Regions from separate parts of the Shewanella loihica PV-4 genome, predicted to be linked through region 1. Evidence: predicted binding sites of a transcription regulator. Region 1 holds the regulator's gene; each other region holds the start of a gene.

Region 1 (5,880 bases):
CCCAGCATGGGCTGGACTTCTCCTCTGCGGTTGAGATCTACACCCTATTGACTATCGGTGATGGCCTGGTGGCGCAGATCCCTGGTCTCTTGCTCTCCATCGCGGCGGCCTTGATGGTGACCCGTCAAAACGAATCTGGCGACATGGGACAGATGGTTATGAGCCAGATGTTCGACAACCCTAAGTCGCTGGCCATCGCCGCCGGCGTCCTGCTGACCATGGGCATAGTGCCTGGCATGCCGCATTTCGCTTTTCTCAGCTTTGGCCTGATCACCGCGGGTGGTGCCTATTTTCTGCATCGTAAGAAAGATCTCGACAGACAACGTGCCTTGGAGATCGCCAAGTCCTCACCAGCGACTCCCGGCGATGCCAAGCCCAAAGAGCTTAGCTGGGATGATGTGCAGCAGGTGGACACCATTGGTCTGGAGGTGGGCTATCGTCTGATCCCGCTGGTGGATAAGGGCCAGGGTGGTGAGCTGCTTGGACGTATCAAGGGCGTGCGTAAGAAGCTCTCTCAAGAGCTGGGCTTTCTTGTTCCCGCCGTGCATATTCGCGATAACCTGGATCTGGCGCCAAACACCTATAGGATCTCCCTGATGGGTGTGGCCTCAGGTGAGGCGGATATTCGTCACGATTGTGAACTGGCCATCAACCCAGGTCAGGTTTACGGCAAACTAGATGGTGTCGAGACCACAGATCCCGCATTTGGTTTAGAGGCGGTATGGATCGCCCCTGAGCTCAGAGAACATGCTCAGACTCTAGGTTATACCGTGGTGGATGCCGCTACCGTAGTGGCGACTCACCTGAGTCAGCTGTTAACCAATAACGCCTCCAAGCTGCTGGGCTACGAAGAGGTGCAGCAGCTGATGGATATGCTGGCCAAGCATTCGCCTAAGCTGGTCAGTGGTTTCATTCCCGATGTCTTGCCGCTGGGCACTGTGGTCAAGGTGATGCAGAACCTGCTTAACGAAGGCGTGTCGATCCGCGACCTTAAGACCATAGTTCAGACTCTGCTCGAGTACGGGCCTAAGAGTAACGATACCGAGGTGCTTACCGCTGCTGTACGTATTGCACTTAAACGCATGATTGTTCAAGAAATAAGCGGTCCAGAGCCGGAAATTCCTGTCATTACTTTGGCGCCCGAATTGGAACAGATGTTGCATCAGTCTATGCAGGCAACGGGAGGCGAGGGGCCGAATATCGAACCTAGCCTTGCCGAGAGGATGCAAAAGTCGTTACTCGACGCATCCCAGCGTCAGGAGATGGTGGGCCAACCAGCCATCCTACTGACATCGGGTATGTTACGTTCGACGCTGTCGCGTTTTGTTAAACATACGATTCCAAATCTGCGGGTGATCTCTTACCAAGAGGTACCCGATGAGAAACAAATTCGCATCGTATCAGCGGTCGGCCAGTAGAGGGTATTTAAGTGAAAATAAAACGTTTTTTGGCAAAAGATATGCGCTCTGCATTGGCCCAGGTGAAAGAGACATTAGGTTCGGATGCGGTGATCATGTCGAACAAGAAAGTTACCGGCGGTATCGAGATCGTCGCCGCGGTAGACTACGATGAGCCTAAGCCGAGCGTGGCGAAAAATGATGCCGCGCCTTTGTCACCCAGCTTTCTCGATCTGGCCGAGGAGAAGGTTTCTATCGGTCGTCAGCCCATTAAGACAGAGTCAAAAAAACAGCCATCACCCGTAGCCGATTCGCTGCAAGCGCTGCTCGAGCGTCAACAAAATCGCGTCAGTCAGCAATTAAGCCAATCGAATGAAGCACTCGAGATGCCTGCCTGGGCCCAGGGATTGAAGGCGCCAAGCGATGAAATGGCCGCGCCTAATATGCATGGCGGCATGCAGGCTAATCCCCATGCCAACACACACGAGAGCCAGAATTTTAACCGTGCCAAGCGTGATAAGAGCGCGCCGGCCAGCGAGATCGAGTCTATGCGTGAAGAGCTGGCATCACTTCGCAACCTACTGACACATCAGGTGACCTCACTGCTGACTGAGCAGAAGAGTCGTCTGGATCCTGTGGGCGCCATGTTAGAGAGCCGCCTGCTGGATGCCGAGTTTAGCCCTGAGGTCGCCGCCAAGTTATCGGCCTTGAGCGAGCACTATGTGCCAGCGGACTTGGTGAAGGCCTTGCCACGCAGCCTGGCGAACATGCTCGACAACCAGGGGGACGACATCGTTCGTCAGGGCGGTGTGGTCGCCTTCGTGGGCCCAACTGGTGTGGGTAAGACGACGAGTGTCGCAAAATTAGCCGCTCGATTCGCCGCGCAGCATGGTTCAGATCAAGTTGCACTCATTACAACGGATCATTATCGCATTGGAGCCTATGAGCAGCTGGCAACCTATGGCAAAATAATGGGGTGCCCGGTCAAGCAAGCTCATGATCTCAATGAGTTGGAACAAATTCTTTATCAGTTCCGCAATCGCAAGCTAGTATTGATAGATACGGCGGGCATGGGACAGAGAGATGTGAGATTGTTCCAGCAACTTGATAATTTAACTGCAAATAGCAGATTACCTATTCGCAGTTATCTGGTACTGTCATCTACAAGTCAAAGAAGAGTGCTTGAAGATGCCGTCGCGCAGTTTACCCGGATTCCATTATCCGGCGCGATTTTGACCAAATTAGATGAATCAGTGGCCTTGGCACCGGCGTTGAGTGTGTTGATTCAAAGTGGATTACCTTTGAGTTATGTCACCGATGGACAAAGAGTGCCAGAAGATATGCAAGTGGCCGACACCTTAGCCTTAGCCAACAAGGCCCTGTCGGTACTCGAAAAGAAAGTGCAACCAATACAGAATAACGAAAGGTCATATGAACAGGCCTACGCATTTGAGTAATATAATGAGTCGGGATCAAGCAAGCGGTTTACGTATGATGAATCAACCATATAACGAAAAAGTAAAAGTAATTGCCGTAACCGGTGGTAAGGGTGGCGTAGGTAAAACCAGCGTGTCGATCAATACCGCCGTCTCCCTGGCCGAGAAGGGCAAGCGTGTGCTTGTGCTCGATGCCGACTTGGGGCTAGCCAACGTCGATGTCATGTTGGGCCTGAGAGCCGAGCGCAATCTCTCCCACGTATTATCTGGCGACGCTGACCTTGACGATATTATCGTACGTGGTCCAAAGGGGATTGGCATTATTCCAGCCACCTCTGGCACCCAGGCCATGGTCGAGCTGACACCGGCCCAGCATGCGGGCCTGATCCGTGCCTTCAGCGAGATGAAGACCCAGTTTGATATCCTGGTGGTCGATACAGCGGCAGGTATCTCAGACATGGTGCTCAGCTTCTCTCGCGCCTCTCAAGATGTGTTGGTTGTGGTGTGCGACGAGCCGACCTCTATTACCGACGCCTATGCTTTGATTAAGATTCTTAGCCGTGAGCATGGCGTATTCAGATTTAAGATTGTGGCAAACATGGTTAGAAGTTTGCGAGAAGGGATGGAGTTGTTTGCTAAACTTAGCAAGGTAACCGACCGTTTTCTCGACGTGGCCCTGGAGCTGGTTGCGACTATCCCCTTCGATGAAAACCTTCGCAAATCAGTTCGTAAACAAAAGTTGATCGTCGAGGCATTTCCTAAGTCACCGGCGTCAATTGCTTATCACGGCCTAGCGAATAAGATCATTAGCTGGCCAGTGCCACAACAACCGGGCGGACACCTGGAGTTCTTTGTAGAGCGATTGGTTCAACGTCCCGAATATCAAGAGGATCGTACGAGTGAGTAAAGCCGCTGCGTATACTTGTTTAGATAACAAAGCTTCTATTGTCGAACAGTATGCACCGTTGGTAAAAAGGATTGCTCACCATTTACTCGCTCGTCTACCCGCCTCGGTGCAATTGGATGATCTGTTACAAGCAGGTATGATGGGCCTGCTTGAAGCCTCGGCCAAGTTCGATGGCAGCAAGGGTGCCAAGTTTGAAACCTTCGCCGGTATACGTATTCGCGGCTCCATGCTCGACGAGATTAGGCGAGGAGACTGGGTACCCAGGTCGGTTCACCGTAATCAGCGACGCATAGCCCAGGTGATTGACGAGCTAGAACAAGAACTTGGACGTGACGCAAAAGACAATGAAATTGCGGATCGACTTGATATGACGCTCGATGAGTACCATCATATTCTTAATGATGTTTCCGTCGGGAAAGTAGTTGGAATTGAAGATCTTGGTGTATCGGTCGATGTAGTAAGACAGGAAGACGATCATCAGGACGACGCATTTGAGTCACTGGCAGAGACACAGTTCCACGAGGCCCTCGTCGAGGCGATTAAATTACTGCCAGAAAGAGATGGATTAGTTTTGTCGTTATATTATGACGAAGCATTAAATTTAAAAGAGATCGGTGCCGTACTTGATGTAAGCGAATCCCGAGTAAGCCAGATACACAGCCAGGCGATGCTCAGACTCAAAGCTAAACTCAAGCATTGGACCAAAATATAACGATTACATGAGCAATATAAAAACAGCTCCGCGGAGGAAACCTTGGACAAGAATATGAAGATTCTCGTTGTTGACGACTTCTCAACAATGAGACGCATCATCAAGAACTTGTTGAGAGACTTGGGTTTTAATAACACTCAGGAAGCAGATGACGGTTCGACAGCCTTGCCTATGTTGCAAAAAGGCGATTTTGACTTTGTCGTGACCGATTGGAATATGCCTGGCATGCAGGGGATCGACCTGTTAAAGGCTATCCGTGCTGATGACAACCTGAAGCACATTCCTGTGTTGATGGTGACTGCGGAAGCAAAAAGGGAACAGATCATTGCAGCGGCGCAGGCCGGTGTGAATGGCTATGTGGTGAAACCTTTTACTGCGGCGACATTGAAAGAGAAGTTAGACAAAATTTTCGAACGACTCGGTTAATCAAGGTTGAGCTATGCAGGCAGAAACTTCAGGGCTGATCAATCTAGCACAGGCCAAGCAACTCGTTGATCTGCTAGAGGCGGGTCAACAAGAGATGGCCGATGAGCTAATTCGCGATATCGCCAGCCCGATTCAGAAAGAGCTGTTTGACGAGGTGGGTCGCCTAACCCGTCAGCTTCACAGTGCCATAGTGGACTTTCAGGTGGACGGTCGTCTCGTGGAGCTGGCCAATAGCGAAATTCCCGATGCCAAAGAGCGCCTCAATTATGTCATCGACATGACGGAGCAGGCCGCCAATAAAACCATGGACGCCGTCGAAGAGTCTCTGCCTCTTGCAGATGCCCTTACCATGAACGTACAGGCCGTTAAGCCTTCTTGGGATCGCCTGATGCGTCGCGATATTCAGCTGCACGAATTTAAGGCGCTCTGCCATGATGTTCAGCAGTTTATCGAGCGCAGCGAATCCGATTCCAATCGTTTAAAAGAGTTACTCAACAACATATTGCTGGCCCAGGACTTCCAAGATCTGACCGGACAGATGATCCGCCGGGTGATCGAGCTGGTGCGAGAGGTTGAGAGTAACCTGGTCTCTATGTTGACCGTATTTGGCGAGCAGCCCGCCACGGATAAACCCCGTGCATCAGAGAAGTGTGTCGAAGCTGAAGGTCCTATTATGAACGCTGATCAGCGTGATGATGTCGTGACAGGGCAAGATGAAGTCGATGACTTGCTGTCGAGTCTAGGTTTCTAAGTAGGAGTCATATGAATGTCCTTTGATGTTGATGAAGAGATACTGCAGGACTTTTTGATTGAAGCGGGCGAGATCCTTGAGCTTCTCTCTGAACAGCTGGTGGCGTTAGAAAATAACCCCGACGACACCGAACTACTCAATGCCATCTTCCGTGGATTCCATACCGTTAAAGGCGGCGCCGGCTTCCTGAGCCTGACGCCCATGGTGGATGTTTGTCACGAAGCGGAAAACACCTTCGACCTGTTGCGCAC
Region 2 (5,880 bases), 610 kb from region 1:
TTAGCAAGACTGCCAAAAGACGATATTAAATTGTTTTGACCCTTTTGTTGGATTTCTGGGCTGTTCGATTCTGTCATCATCCATACCCAAGTTTGTACCAATGGCAATGGAGGGTATTGCACGTCAGATGATTGTGGCATATCGGCTTCCTTTAAAAATTTGGGGTTATTCCCGCTCTGCTTTTTACTCAGCTTGAACTGCCTTAAGCTGATCTTGAGATTATCAAAATCTCCGGCAAGAGATAACAATAATTACCCCGTTGAAACACTAAACTGATAATTATTCTCTCAAGAATAATGCTTTTTTCTGGTTTTGCCATCATTTAATCAGTCAAAAGTTGTACCTGTTTGTACTGGGGACTGCACCAAAAGTCTGATATTGACCTCCTTATCTAAGGCAAAATGCTAACCCCTTGGCAAAGGCGGATAATTGAGCTAGTGGCGGGTAAGCCTACTGAGGTAAGATGGTGTATGTTATGGCTTTTATCTTAATTTCACCTAAATGCCATCGTCCTTATCTTGATGCTAGCTGGAGTTGCCATGCGTCCCACGCTCTATTTTGATGGTCCTATCGATAAACTGAACTGGCATGTCCTGAAATTGCTTTGGCCCTATTTGTTGGAGTTTAAGGGGCGAGTGATCTTGGCGCTTGCTTGTCTGGTGGTGGCCAAAATGGCGAGTGTTGGCCTGCCATTCGTGCTCAAGCAATTGGTGGATACCCTGAGTGAGGCCTCAGTCGAGCAGATGATCGCCGTGCCCATCGCCCTGGTGCTCGCGTACGGCAGCCTTCGCCTGCTCAATACGGTGATCTCAGAGGTGAGAGACACACTATTTGGCCGGGTCACCGAGCGGGCGATAAGGCGTCTTGGCTTGTCAGTGTTTGACCATCTGCACCGGCTGGATCTGGCATTTCATCTTGAGCGGCGTACCGGGGGACTGTCGCGGGATATCGAGCGCGGTACCAGCGGGGTCAGCTTCTTGATGCGCTTCATGGTATTCAACATAGTACCGACCCTGCTCGAGATAGGCCTGGTGGTGGGCATCTTGCTGTATAACTATGGCTGGGCGTTTGCGTTAATTACTCTGAGCGCGGTCGTCGCCTACATCCTCTTCTCCATCTTCGCCACCGAATGGCGTACCGGCTTCGTGCGGGAGGCGGCGATGGCCGATTCTCAGTCCAATACCCGCGCCATAGATAGCCTGCTTAACTATGAGACGGTGAAGTACTTTAACAACGAGGCCTATGAATCTGAGCAATATGATCATGCCCTCGAGCGCTGGGAAGTGGCCAAGCGTAAGAATCGACTCTCATTGTTTGCGCTCAATGCCGGTCAGGCGCTGATCATCTCGCTGGCGATGACCCTGATGTTGGCGCTGGCGGCGACTCAGGTGAGCCAAGGGGCTATGACCATAGGTGACTTTGTGCTGATCAACGCCTTCATGATGCAGCTGTTTATGCCTCTGAATTTTTTAGGCTTCGTCTACCGCGAGATCCGCGGCGCCCTGGCCAACATAGAGCGCATGTTTAGCTTGCTAGACAGGCAGCCTAAGATTGAGGATGGCCCCGATGCGACATCGCCCCAGATCGCCCAAGGGAGCCTTAAATTTGAGGGGGTGAGTTTTCGCTACGGTGACAGGCCTATCTTGTCCGATGTGAGTTTCGAGATCCCCGCCGGTCACAAGGTGGCGATAGTGGGGGATAGCGGCGCGGGAAAATCCACCATAGTGAAGCTGTTGTTTCGCTTCTATGAGACGCAGCAGGGGACTATCACCATAGATGGCCATGATACCAAGGCGCTGACTCAACACGCGCTGCGTAGCGCCATCGCCATAGTGCCCCAAGATACCGTGTTGTTTAACGACTCCCTAATGGAGAATATTCGTTATGGTCTGCCGGGGGCGAGCGATGAGCAGGTGAAGGCGGCGATAGAGCTGGCGCATCTGTCAAACTTCGTCTCGCAACTCAGCGAAGGCTGGCACACCAAGGTGGGTGAGCGCGGGTTAAAACTCTCCGGCGGCGAGAAACAGAGGGTGGCGATCGCCAGGGCGATCCTCAAGGGCTCGCCCCTATTGGTGTTCGATGAGGCGACCTCTTCGCTGGATAGCCATTCGGAGCAGGCGATCCTCAATGCGCTCAAAGAGATGGCCAAGGGGCATACGAGTCTTGTTATCGCCCACAGGCTGTCGACGGTCGTGGATGCCGACCAGATCTTGGTGCTGAGTCAGGGCAAGATAGTTGAACGTGGCGATCATCAGAGCCTGCTGGCGGCCGATGGTCTGTATAAGAAATTGTGGACCGTACAAAATCAGCATTAATTGTGTGGGATTAAGTATTCGTTCAGGTTTGATTTGCATAATATTTGTTAATAACAAACCTACGGAGGCGCTCCCATGAAAAACATCCCTATACATGCAAGTATCGAAGGCCAGGCGCGGATCGTAGATACCGATTGGCTAGCCATCATGGCGACCTTAAGAGAGCGGGGATTGGGACAGGAGGAGTTGGTGGTCGTCTATGCCCAGCTGAGCTCCTACCTGAGGGTCACGACACGGGGCTTGACCCTTGCCATGATCCCGCCCTCGACCGTAATCGAAGGTATTACGCGTGAAGTAAAGCACTACGCGAATGACTATGCGGGGATGATGTAGGGTTTGCCGCCAGACTGGCTGGCAGAAGGACTAGGCTCTTTTTGAGGTGTTGATCGGCTTCCAACCGTCACAGAGGAGGCTGAGCTTGGTATTTTGCGGCTCATAGGGGGTCAGTCTAATGATCTCTCCACCCTTGAAGCAGATTGTCTCGCCTTCAATAACCGTTAATCGGTTGCATTTTTGACAGCTAACCGACAAAGGTTTACTTTTATTTCCCGCTCCAAAAAACGAATTACTCACCAGTGATTCTCCGTGGCTGCGCTTAACGTCAGCGCGTGCTGCTATTCCATATATCGCTAATGTAATCAAGTTTAGATCATAAAGCTAGCGCTATCTAGACTAATGTCTAATCCTTATTGGGTATTGTCTGAAGTTGCACCATATTGGGTTTTTATCAGGCTACTTGCGCCATCTTGGGGCAGGGAAAGGATAAATAAATTGTCATATTCATCCTCTCTCAATTGAGGTATTTCGGGTCCTCGAAGTGCCTTGATGATCAGTGGCACAGTATTGGAGTGGCCGGCGATGATCACATTGCCCTGCTGCGCCATGACCTTGTCGGCAATGGCCGCAATATGTTTGTCCAAATCCTTGCCTGCGTCGATCACAACTAAAGGAATTCCTCTGGCGGTAATAAGCGGCGTTAAGGTTTCCTGGGTGCGCTTAAATTGTGTGGATATGGCCAGGCTGAGTGGGGTATCGCCCAAGCTTTCAACCAATGCCTGTGCTCGCAACTTGCCCGCGTCATTCAAGCTAGGGTCGCGTCCCTGATCGGCTTTTTCGGCATGACGCACCAGAATTACCGTCTTGCTGGCGATTGCTGGATTGGCCTGCGCCATTGGCAGGTAAGCCACCAGGGCGAAAAGTCCAATGCTGATGAGTCGTAACATGGGAACCCTTATTTAATTAACGAATTGGTTAGCATACCGCACTTTGTGTGAATTGCCGATGACAGATTAATTGGGCATTTGCGCTAAAGTTGCTTACAAAATGGACGATAATAATAGCTGAGGGCTAATTTAATTTGGTGAGCGAGGCGATTATGGAGATTCAAAATCACGGCGGAGCCGTATCTGCGGCGGCGCACAACAAGACAGATTCGACGACTAACCATGGTCAACAAGTCTCCGAAGTGGCCAAGAACAAGACGGCATTGGCGGCCAGTAAACAGCTGATGAATACGGCGATCTTGGAAGCGCAGCAAGAGGTGAACTTGAGCGCGGGCAATGAGCCCATGCAGCTGTTGTATAAGGCGGCGATTGAGGCGATTAATGAAGAGCTGGCACCAACCATGGGTGAGCACGCCATCGAGAGGGCGGCGGCTCAAGGGGTGGATACCTCACCCGAGGCGACGGCCGAGCGCATCGTCAGCTTTGCGACTCAGTTTTTTGCCATACATCAGCAGCAAAACAGCAGCATGTCCTTCGATGAGCAGCTCAGCTCCTTCATGGACATAATCGGTGGTGCCATTGACCAAGGTTTCGATGAGGCCAAAGATATCCTCTCCGGACTCAAGGTGCTTGAAGGCGATATTGCGGCTGGGGTCGACAAGACCTATGCCCTAGTACAGGAAGGGCTGCAGGCATTCAGAGACAGTTTCAATCAAGAGACAGAGCAAGAATAAGGCCTTCTGACTCCCATTTGATTTCGATAAACCCCTTAAGATAAGGGGTTTTTTGTTGTCTTGACTCGGATAGAAAATCTATGAATCATGGGAGTATCAGTATCGATTGGTGCCAGCAGAGGTGGCGATATGTGGGGAGAGGCAAAGGTTGTAGAGCGGATTGACTGGAGCGATCAGTTATTTACCCTGAAGCTGTCGGCCGATATCGGCGAATTCATTGCCGGGCAATTCATTAAGTTGTCGCTGCATATTGACGATAAACGTGTCGCCAGAGCCTATTCACTGGTCAATGCGCCCGATGCGTCGCTGCTGGAGGTGCTGGCGGTCAGTGTCGACGATGGTCTACTGTCGCCTAAGTTGCAGGCCCTAGCCCCGGGAGACAGCATCGATATCTCCACCAAGGCGGCGGGCTTCATGACGCTGGATGAGATCCCAGCCCAGGGCAAGCATATGTGGTTTTTTGCCACAGGAACCGCGGTGGGCCCCTTTATCTCCATGATGAGAACCACCGAGCCATGGCAGCGTTTTGAGCGGGTGATCTTAATCTACGGCGTGCGCTATCAAGAGGATCTCGCCTATTATGAAGAGCTTAAGGCGTTCGAGGCCAAATACCCCGGAAAGTTTACCTTAGTTACCTCAGTGACCCGGGAGCCGGTGGAAGGCGCGCTCAGTTGCCGCATCACCCAAGGTGTCGAGAGCGGTGTAATCGAGCAGCAGGTCGGCCTCAAGCTGAGCGCGCAAAATTCACAGGTGATGATCTGTGGTCATCCTGAGATGATCAAGGAGCTCAATACCCTGTTGCAGTCCCGCGGGCTGGCTAAGAACCTTCGCCGCGCGCCAGGGCAGATCACCGTCGAGAAATATTGGTAGAGGAAGCGATATGCAATTACTCTTTTCGCCGGCGTCACCCTACGCCAGAACCGTGCGGGTCGTTATCGCGCAGTTTGCCATCAGAGGGATCGAGCCGATCGCCGTTAATCCACTTGAGAATACCGAGCTATTACTGGATGCCAATCCGCTGGCCAAGATCCCTTGTCTGCTGTTAAACGATGGTGGCACCTTGTATGACAGCGAGGTGATCCTGCGCTACCTAGATCATGAGTATTGTGGTGGCGAGCTGTTTGGACAGCCCGGTGATTCCTGGTACGGCGAGACCCAGTACTCCCTGATTAAGGGCTTGCTCGATAGCGCGGTGGCCTTAAGACAGGAGCAGATGCGTGACGATGAGGGCTTGCGTAGCCCATTTTGGACGGCGCGGTTTGAACAGGCCTTACTCAGGGGCTTGGCGCAGATAGAGCTGATGGCCATTTCAGGGCACAGTAAGGTGTCTTTGCAGCAGATCTGCCTCGCCTGCCTGTTAGAGTATGTAGATTTTCGTCATCCGGATCTGGATTGGCGTAAGGTCGCCCCGGCTACGGCCAGATGGCTACAGAGCTTCTCCAAGAGCGCGCCCATGTTAACCACGCGTCCCCACGCCTAGGCTTGGCTGTATCACTAAAGAGTTTGCACTCAAGGATTTGGGTTTAGTGAGAAGCAGTTGGTGCTTTTCTGTTAGCTGTTAGTGGCGAGTATCAGTATGGCGCCGTCCCTTAGCCGGTTGACTGCGCC
Region 3 (5,880 bases), 790 kb from region 1:
CCTGTGGCAGGTCGGTGAAAGATAAACCCCTAAGCTACAACCAGTGTTGTGAACCTTTTCATCTCGGGGTCATTGCGCCGGATCCCGAATCCTTGATGCGCAGCCGTTATTCGGCTTTCGTGCTCAAGTTGCACAAGTATCTGATTGCGACCCATCATCCCGATTATCTGGACGGACTGAGTGTCGAGATGCTCGATGAAGAGAATCATACGAGTTGGCTGGGGCTAAGCGTTAATCGAAGCAGCAGCGCTCAAGATGCGGGAATGGTAGAGTTTCACGCCTGGTACCAAGGTAGCAACGGACTGAACGCCATTCATGAAATCTCAGACTTTGTGAAGCAAGATGGTCGCTGGTGGTACACCCAGGGCGAGCAACTTGTGCCCAAATACCCCAAACGCAACGCTCCCTGTGTCTGCCAGAGCGGCAAGAAATTTAAGCAGTGCTGTCTTAAATAGTTAGATTGGTCATTCAGCCAAACTGGCTATAACGGCTTATACACAACAAGGCTGAGCGCCCACGCAAACTTTCACGTATAAACCACTACCGCAGCGGATTAGTTAGGAATAGCTATAGTTGTGTCAGTGTAGCGGCGTCTCGGCATTGGCTCGCAGGAACTGGCTGAATTCGGCCTCTCTAAGGGCTGGGCTGTAGAGGAAACCTTGGGCCTGATGACAGCTCAATGCCGATAGGAAAGATTCCTGCTCTGCGGTCTCGACCCCTTCGGCCGTCAACGACAGATTAAGCGCCTTAGCCATGGCGATGATGGCGCTGACGATCTCGCGGCTCTCACGGCTGACACTCAGATCTGAGATGAAGGATCTGTCTATCTTAAGCTTAGAGATGGGGAACTGCTTGAGATAACGCATCGAGCTGTAACCCGTGCCGAAATCGTCGATCGCCAGCCCCACCCCTAGCTCGGCCAGCTCCTTGCAAAGATGCGTCGCATAGACCACATCTTCCATCAGCTCGGTCTCGGTGATCTCTAAGATCAGGGTATTAGGGCGAATACGGTAACGGGTAACCAGCTGCCACACCTGATCGTAGAGCTGAGTACTGAAAAACTGCCGCGCCGATACATTCACATGCATAGAGATGTTGATGTTATGATGCTGCCACAGGTTGAGCTGACGGCAGGCGGCCTCTAACACCCATTCGCCTATGGCGGCGATCATGCCGGTTTGTTCGGCGATATCGATAAAGGCGCCTGGATAGAGCACCCCCTTCTTGGGGTGGTGCCAACGGATCAAGGCCTCAGCGCCGATATAGGCCTGTCGGCCGAGATCTTTAAGCGGCTGATAATATAGCTCAAACTCACGATTCTTCAGCGCCGCCTGCAGATCCCGCTCGATCTGTGCATCCTCTTTGAAGGTGTTTAACAGGGCATGGTTGAAGATCTGTATCGCGCTGCCCTGCTTCTTCTTGGCATATTGCACTGCGATATCGGCGCAGGTAAGCGCAGAGAACCCTGCCTCCAGGGCATCGATTTCGACCACAGAGAGTGCAGGTTTAGCCTCAAATGATTCGGCGCCCACCTGCACAGGCAGGCTCAGCTGATGATAGAGGCGCTTGATGGCATAATCCAGGCTCTGCTCATCCTCTACTCCTTGTAGCACCAGGGCAAACTCATCGCTGCCCACACGGGCCATCAGCTCCGCCTTCTTGACGCTGGCGAAATGTTTGATACGACGCGCCACCTCGATCAACAGGCTATCGCCCTTCTCGTGACCATAGGTATCGTTGAAGCGCTTAAAGCCTCTGAGATCGATCAACATCAGGTGGCCGCTACGGAGTTTTTCCAAGGCGCGATTGAAATAGCTGCGATTATAGAGGCCCGTCAGCGAACAGCGCCAGGCTAGACGCTCGAGTTCATTCTGCTGCACCAGCTCTTCCGAGCAATCTTCGGCGGTCACCAAGGCGTAATGGTTGCCCCTTGGCGTGGTGAAGGGACGCACCCGATAGCGCAGCCAGTAGCTCTCGCCGTCGCGACGGGTCAACTGGGTGTTTCCCTTGGTGATCTTGCCTTGCTTAACTTGGGCCAGTACCGCATCGGCCTGCACCGGCGATTGCTTAAAGAAATCCAGACAAGCTAGCGATTTGCCTAAGATCTGCTGCTTAGGCACCCCAGAGATAGCGTGATGGGCGCCGTTGACGTATTCAATCTTATCCGTGGCCAGATTGACTACCATACTGATCTGTTCAGACTGCTCTATCGCCTTCAAGAACAGACTCAGGCGTTCGTCTGTGTCGTAGGCTCTCTGGGTGGCCAGGGTCAACGCCAGCTGATCGGCGACTTGAGAGACGATATGGATTTCGCTTTCCGGCCATTCATGGGGATGCAAAGATTCGAGATAGAGCACACCTTCAAGATGGCCATTGATCCGAATCGCCACATCGAGATGGGACACCACAGCGTTGGCCGTCAGATGCTCACGAATCTCGGCGACGCGGCAGTCCTGCTCCACGTCGATCACATCTATGATACGACCGCGTTTGAGTTGTTCGAAATAGTTAGGACAGAGACCCTGTGCGGGACGCGAAGCATGATTCAGAGAAGACTGATTAAATGAAGCTTGGCTTTGAGAACCCGAAAGAGCTATGAGCTCACTGGTCTCGCAACCGGAAAACAGGCAAACACCTATGTTGTCGACCTTCAGGGATTGACTGAGCAGATCACAGGCAAGCTCGGCCGTCTCTTTAAACTGGCCTTCTTGTTTTTGCGTCGAATTGACTATCGTTTCAAGCAGATGTTGAAATTGTCGCTTGGTCATAAAATCCTACTGCCGATAACCTTTGCCAATAAAAAGGTTATCAAGGTAAAAACCGCCAAAGACGGTACAACATAGATGTTATTGTTATTATTTAACGTTCAATTTGTGCACATTACACGAATAACTAGCTAATTAGCAAGCAAATATAGCAAGCCCCTATTAGAGGCCATGCTCGAGTTGAAAAATCATCTTCTCGGCGCTGTAACCAAAGGTCAGACGTAGCTCCAGGGCGCCTTCTACCGCCTTAATGTCACTCTCCACACCCTCGAAACGCTGTTTGGCCGCTTCAGCCAAGGCTTGCAACTCACTCTGGGCCTTGTCACCCTCGCGAACCAGAGTCAGTACTGTGTCAAATTCATCGATCACAGCGCCTATGTCGGCATAGCTGCCACAATCGTTACAGGTATCGTTGACTAACTCGGATTGACCTTCTTGAATCTTCTTCATTTTGACGCTTAACCTTTTAACTGAAAATGCTCTTAGCTATATATAGCAAAACCCGAGCGTTCGCACTTAAAACTAAGCCAAAATGTCTCCTAACGCACGTTGCCTGACGATCTGCTCGGTAAAATGGGGCAGCTCCATCACAGGTGCATCGGCGTCGAGTTCATTATGAAAACGTGCCAGGGTAACGGGATCGCAGTTAGCCAACACCTCTTGCATCGCCAGTGGATCTCGCCCTCTATGCACCAAAGGCTCGGGGTTTAAATATTGCTGTAGATGAAAACCACAGAGACCCGCTTGATGAAACTGCTCACTATTATCTCTGTCTTCACCCAGATGCAGTGCGCTGGTCAGGGGCTGAGCGTCCGGTAACTCAAACTGACGCTTGAGTTTCGCTTCAAGATCACTGGGGGTTTGCTCCAGGTTAAACTGCGCCATATCGCGGGCGTCGTTAGACAACATGGCCAGCAGCAGACCAAATTCGCCCCGGCGATGATCGACTATCGCCTGGTTGAGTCGGGTCCCCAATTGATTTTCGTTGATGATCAACTGACTAGTTCGCATAAAAAAACATCAATAAAACAGCTCGTTGCTATTTAATCGACCGCTTGCGCCATAACTTTAGTAATTATTTTAAATTGGGGCTTTACAGCGCCAACGATTCTGACTACTATTGCCGCCGCAATTGAGGAGGGGTTCCCGAGTGGCCAAAGGGATCAGACTGTAAATCTGACGGCTCAGCCTTCGAAGGTTCGAATCCTTCTCCCTCCACCATTTGCCTACAATGTATTAAAGAGATACTCGTGGAGGGGTTCCCGAGTGGCCAAAGGGATCAGACTGTAAATCTGACGGCTCAGCCTTCGAAGGTTCGAATCCTTCTCCCTCCACCATCTTTATCTTGTTATTACCTTGTACTGCTGTAAAAAATATGGAGGGGTTCCCGAGTGGCCAAAGGGATCAGACTGTAAATCTGACGGCTCAGCCTTCGAAGGTTCGAATCCTTCTCCCTCCACCATTTTTTCTCCCGCGTTATCTTAGCTTTATCCTAAACCTCAGTTTTATCTTAAAACTTAGCTTCCCCGTTTGTTTTACCTATTGCCATAAAACGCATCTGTTTTTAAGGAAAACTAATTCATCCCGTTTGCTACCCACTGCAACATACTGCTTAAGCCATTTTCCAGTCGATCCTTCAATCATCACAACAAGCGCCCTCGACGCTCGGTCGCATTTCTTTTCGATTTTCCTTTTCGTTATAATTTATTTCGTTAAGCTATAAGGTCTATCCGCTCAATAACCTCAGGAGCCACAATGGATCAATCTTGGGTCAACCAGGCCATCGCAAAGATCGAGGCTGATTATCAACGCAGTGCAGACACTCATCTGATCAAGCTGGAACTGCCCATGCTGCCCTGCATCGATATCTACCTAAAAGATGAAAGCACCCATCCCACAGGCAGCCTCAAGCATCGCCTGGCGCGCTCTCTGTTTCTCTACGCCCTGTGTAACGGCTGGATCACCCAAGATACGCCCATTATCGAATCCTCCTCCGGTAGCACCGCAGTGTCCGAGGCCTACTTCGCACGCCTGCTGGGGCTGCCCTTCATCGCCGTGATGCCCGCCTCGACCGCCAAGAAGAAGATCCAACAGATCGAGTTTTATGGTGGACGCTGCCATTTCGTCGAGCATTCGAGTCAGATCTACGCCGAGTCACAACGCCTGGCCGAAGAGCTATCGGGCCACTATATGGATCAGTTTACCTACGCAGAGCGAGCCACCGACTGGCGCGGTAACAACAATATCGCCAACTCTATCTTCGAGCAGATGCAAAGAGAGCCGCATCCCGTCCCCAGCTGGATCGTGATGAGCCCAGGCACGGGCGGCACCTCGGCCACCATAGGCCGCTATATTCGTTACCAGTGTGCCAAGACCAAGCTTTGTGTGGTGGACCCAGAAAATTCGGTGTTCTACGACTATTACCATAGTGGCGATGCCAGTATCAGCTGCGCCGGCGCCAGCCGTATCGAAGGCATAGGCCGTCCGCGGGCAGAGCCCTCTTTTATCCCAGGGGTTGTCGACCATATGGTCAAGATTGATGACAGCGCATCGATCGCCACCATCTATTGGTTAGAGACGCTGATCGGCCGCAAGGCAGGCCCTTCGACCGGCACCAACCTCTATGGCGCCCTGCAACTGGCGAGCGAAATGCATGCCAACGGCCAAACCGGCTCTATCGTTACCCTGCTATGCGACTCGGGAGATCGTTATCTCGATACCTACTACGACAAGCAATGGGTAGATGAGCATATCGGCGACATTACTGAGTATCAGGCCAAGCTAGCGGCCTTTAATGAGTCGGGTCATTTGGAATAGCCAGCCTGTCTGACCAATTCTCAAGCAGGAACTTTAGAGAAGATAAGTAGGCTCTAGGAGTCACAAACGAAAAACGGCGCCTTTAACTGTTTACTCCCGGTTGGCGCCGTTTTTTTATGTGAATATAAGTGTCTCTGATACTTAATCGATATTCAGATATTTATGGGTCTGAATAGAGAGGCGCCAGTTACGCTCGATGCAGACCTTCATCGCCAGCTCGGTGGCGCGGGGCTTCTGGCTAATCGGCTGCAGGCAGATGGTCTTGCCTAGGGTATCAATGCCTTTAAGCAGCTCGTCG

What was found. The regulator FliA, encoded in region 1, starts transcription of late flagellar genes. The targets are predictions, from matches to a motif close to CTAAAGNTNNNNNNNNNNNNGCCGATA.
Region 2: the regulator FliA is predicted to act here: its motif matches at 3,622-3,648, upstream of SHEW_RS04410 (DUF5610 domain-containing protein).
Region 3: the regulator FliA is predicted to act here: its motif matches at 3,811-3,837, upstream of SHEW_RS10660 (VC2046/SO_2500 family protein).

What each region holds. Positions count from the first base shown of each region.
Region 1 covers NC_009092.1:1,589,001-1,594,880, forward strand. Annotated here, with positions in the region: gene flhA (flagellar biosynthesis protein FlhA) at 1-1,418, shown strand, start outside; gene flhF (flagellar biosynthesis GTPase FlhF) at 1,430-2,854, shown strand; gene SHEW_RS07095 (MinD/ParA family protein) at 2,859-3,740, shown strand; gene SHEW_RS07100 (RNA polymerase sigma factor FliA) at 3,733-4,452, shown strand; gene cheY (chemotaxis response regulator CheY) at 4,495-4,878, shown strand; gene SHEW_RS07110 (protein phosphatase CheZ) at 4,892-5,629, shown strand; gene SHEW_RS07115 (chemotaxis protein CheA) at 5,645-5,880, shown strand, end outside.
Region 2 covers NC_009092.1:975,279-981,158, forward strand. Annotated here, with positions in the region: gene SHEW_RS20660 (hypothetical protein) at 1-248, opposite strand, end outside; gene SHEW_RS04395 (ABCB family ABC transporter ATP-binding protein/permease) at 540-2,315, shown strand; gene SHEW_RS04400 (hypothetical protein) at 2,391-2,648, shown strand; gene SHEW_RS04405 (phosphoglycerate mutase family protein) at 3,002-3,538, opposite strand; gene SHEW_RS04410 (DUF5610 domain-containing protein) at 3,691-4,272, shown strand; gene SHEW_RS04415 (ferredoxin--NADP reductase) at 4,402-5,142, shown strand; gene SHEW_RS04420 (glutathione S-transferase N-terminal domain-containing protein) at 5,153-5,752, shown strand; gene SHEW_RS04425 (hypothetical protein) at 5,831-5,880, opposite strand, start outside.
Region 3 covers NC_009092.1:2,374,876-2,380,755, forward strand. Annotated here, with positions in the region: gene SHEW_RS10645 (YchJ family protein) at 1-455, shown strand, start outside; gene SHEW_RS10650 (putative bifunctional diguanylate cyclase/phosphodiesterase) at 579-2,768, opposite strand; gene SHEW_RS10655 (DUF406 family protein) at 2,928-3,215, opposite strand; gene SHEW_RS10660 (VC2046/SO_2500 family protein) at 3,288-3,776, opposite strand; tRNA gene SHEW_RS10665 (tRNA-Tyr) at 3,902-3,986, shown strand; tRNA gene SHEW_RS10670 (tRNA-Tyr) at 4,018-4,102, shown strand; tRNA gene SHEW_RS10675 (tRNA-Tyr) at 4,143-4,227, shown strand; gene SHEW_RS10680 (PLP-dependent cysteine synthase family protein) at 4,521-5,582, shown strand; gene queE (7-carboxy-7-deazaguanine synthase QueE) at 5,724-5,880, opposite strand, start outside.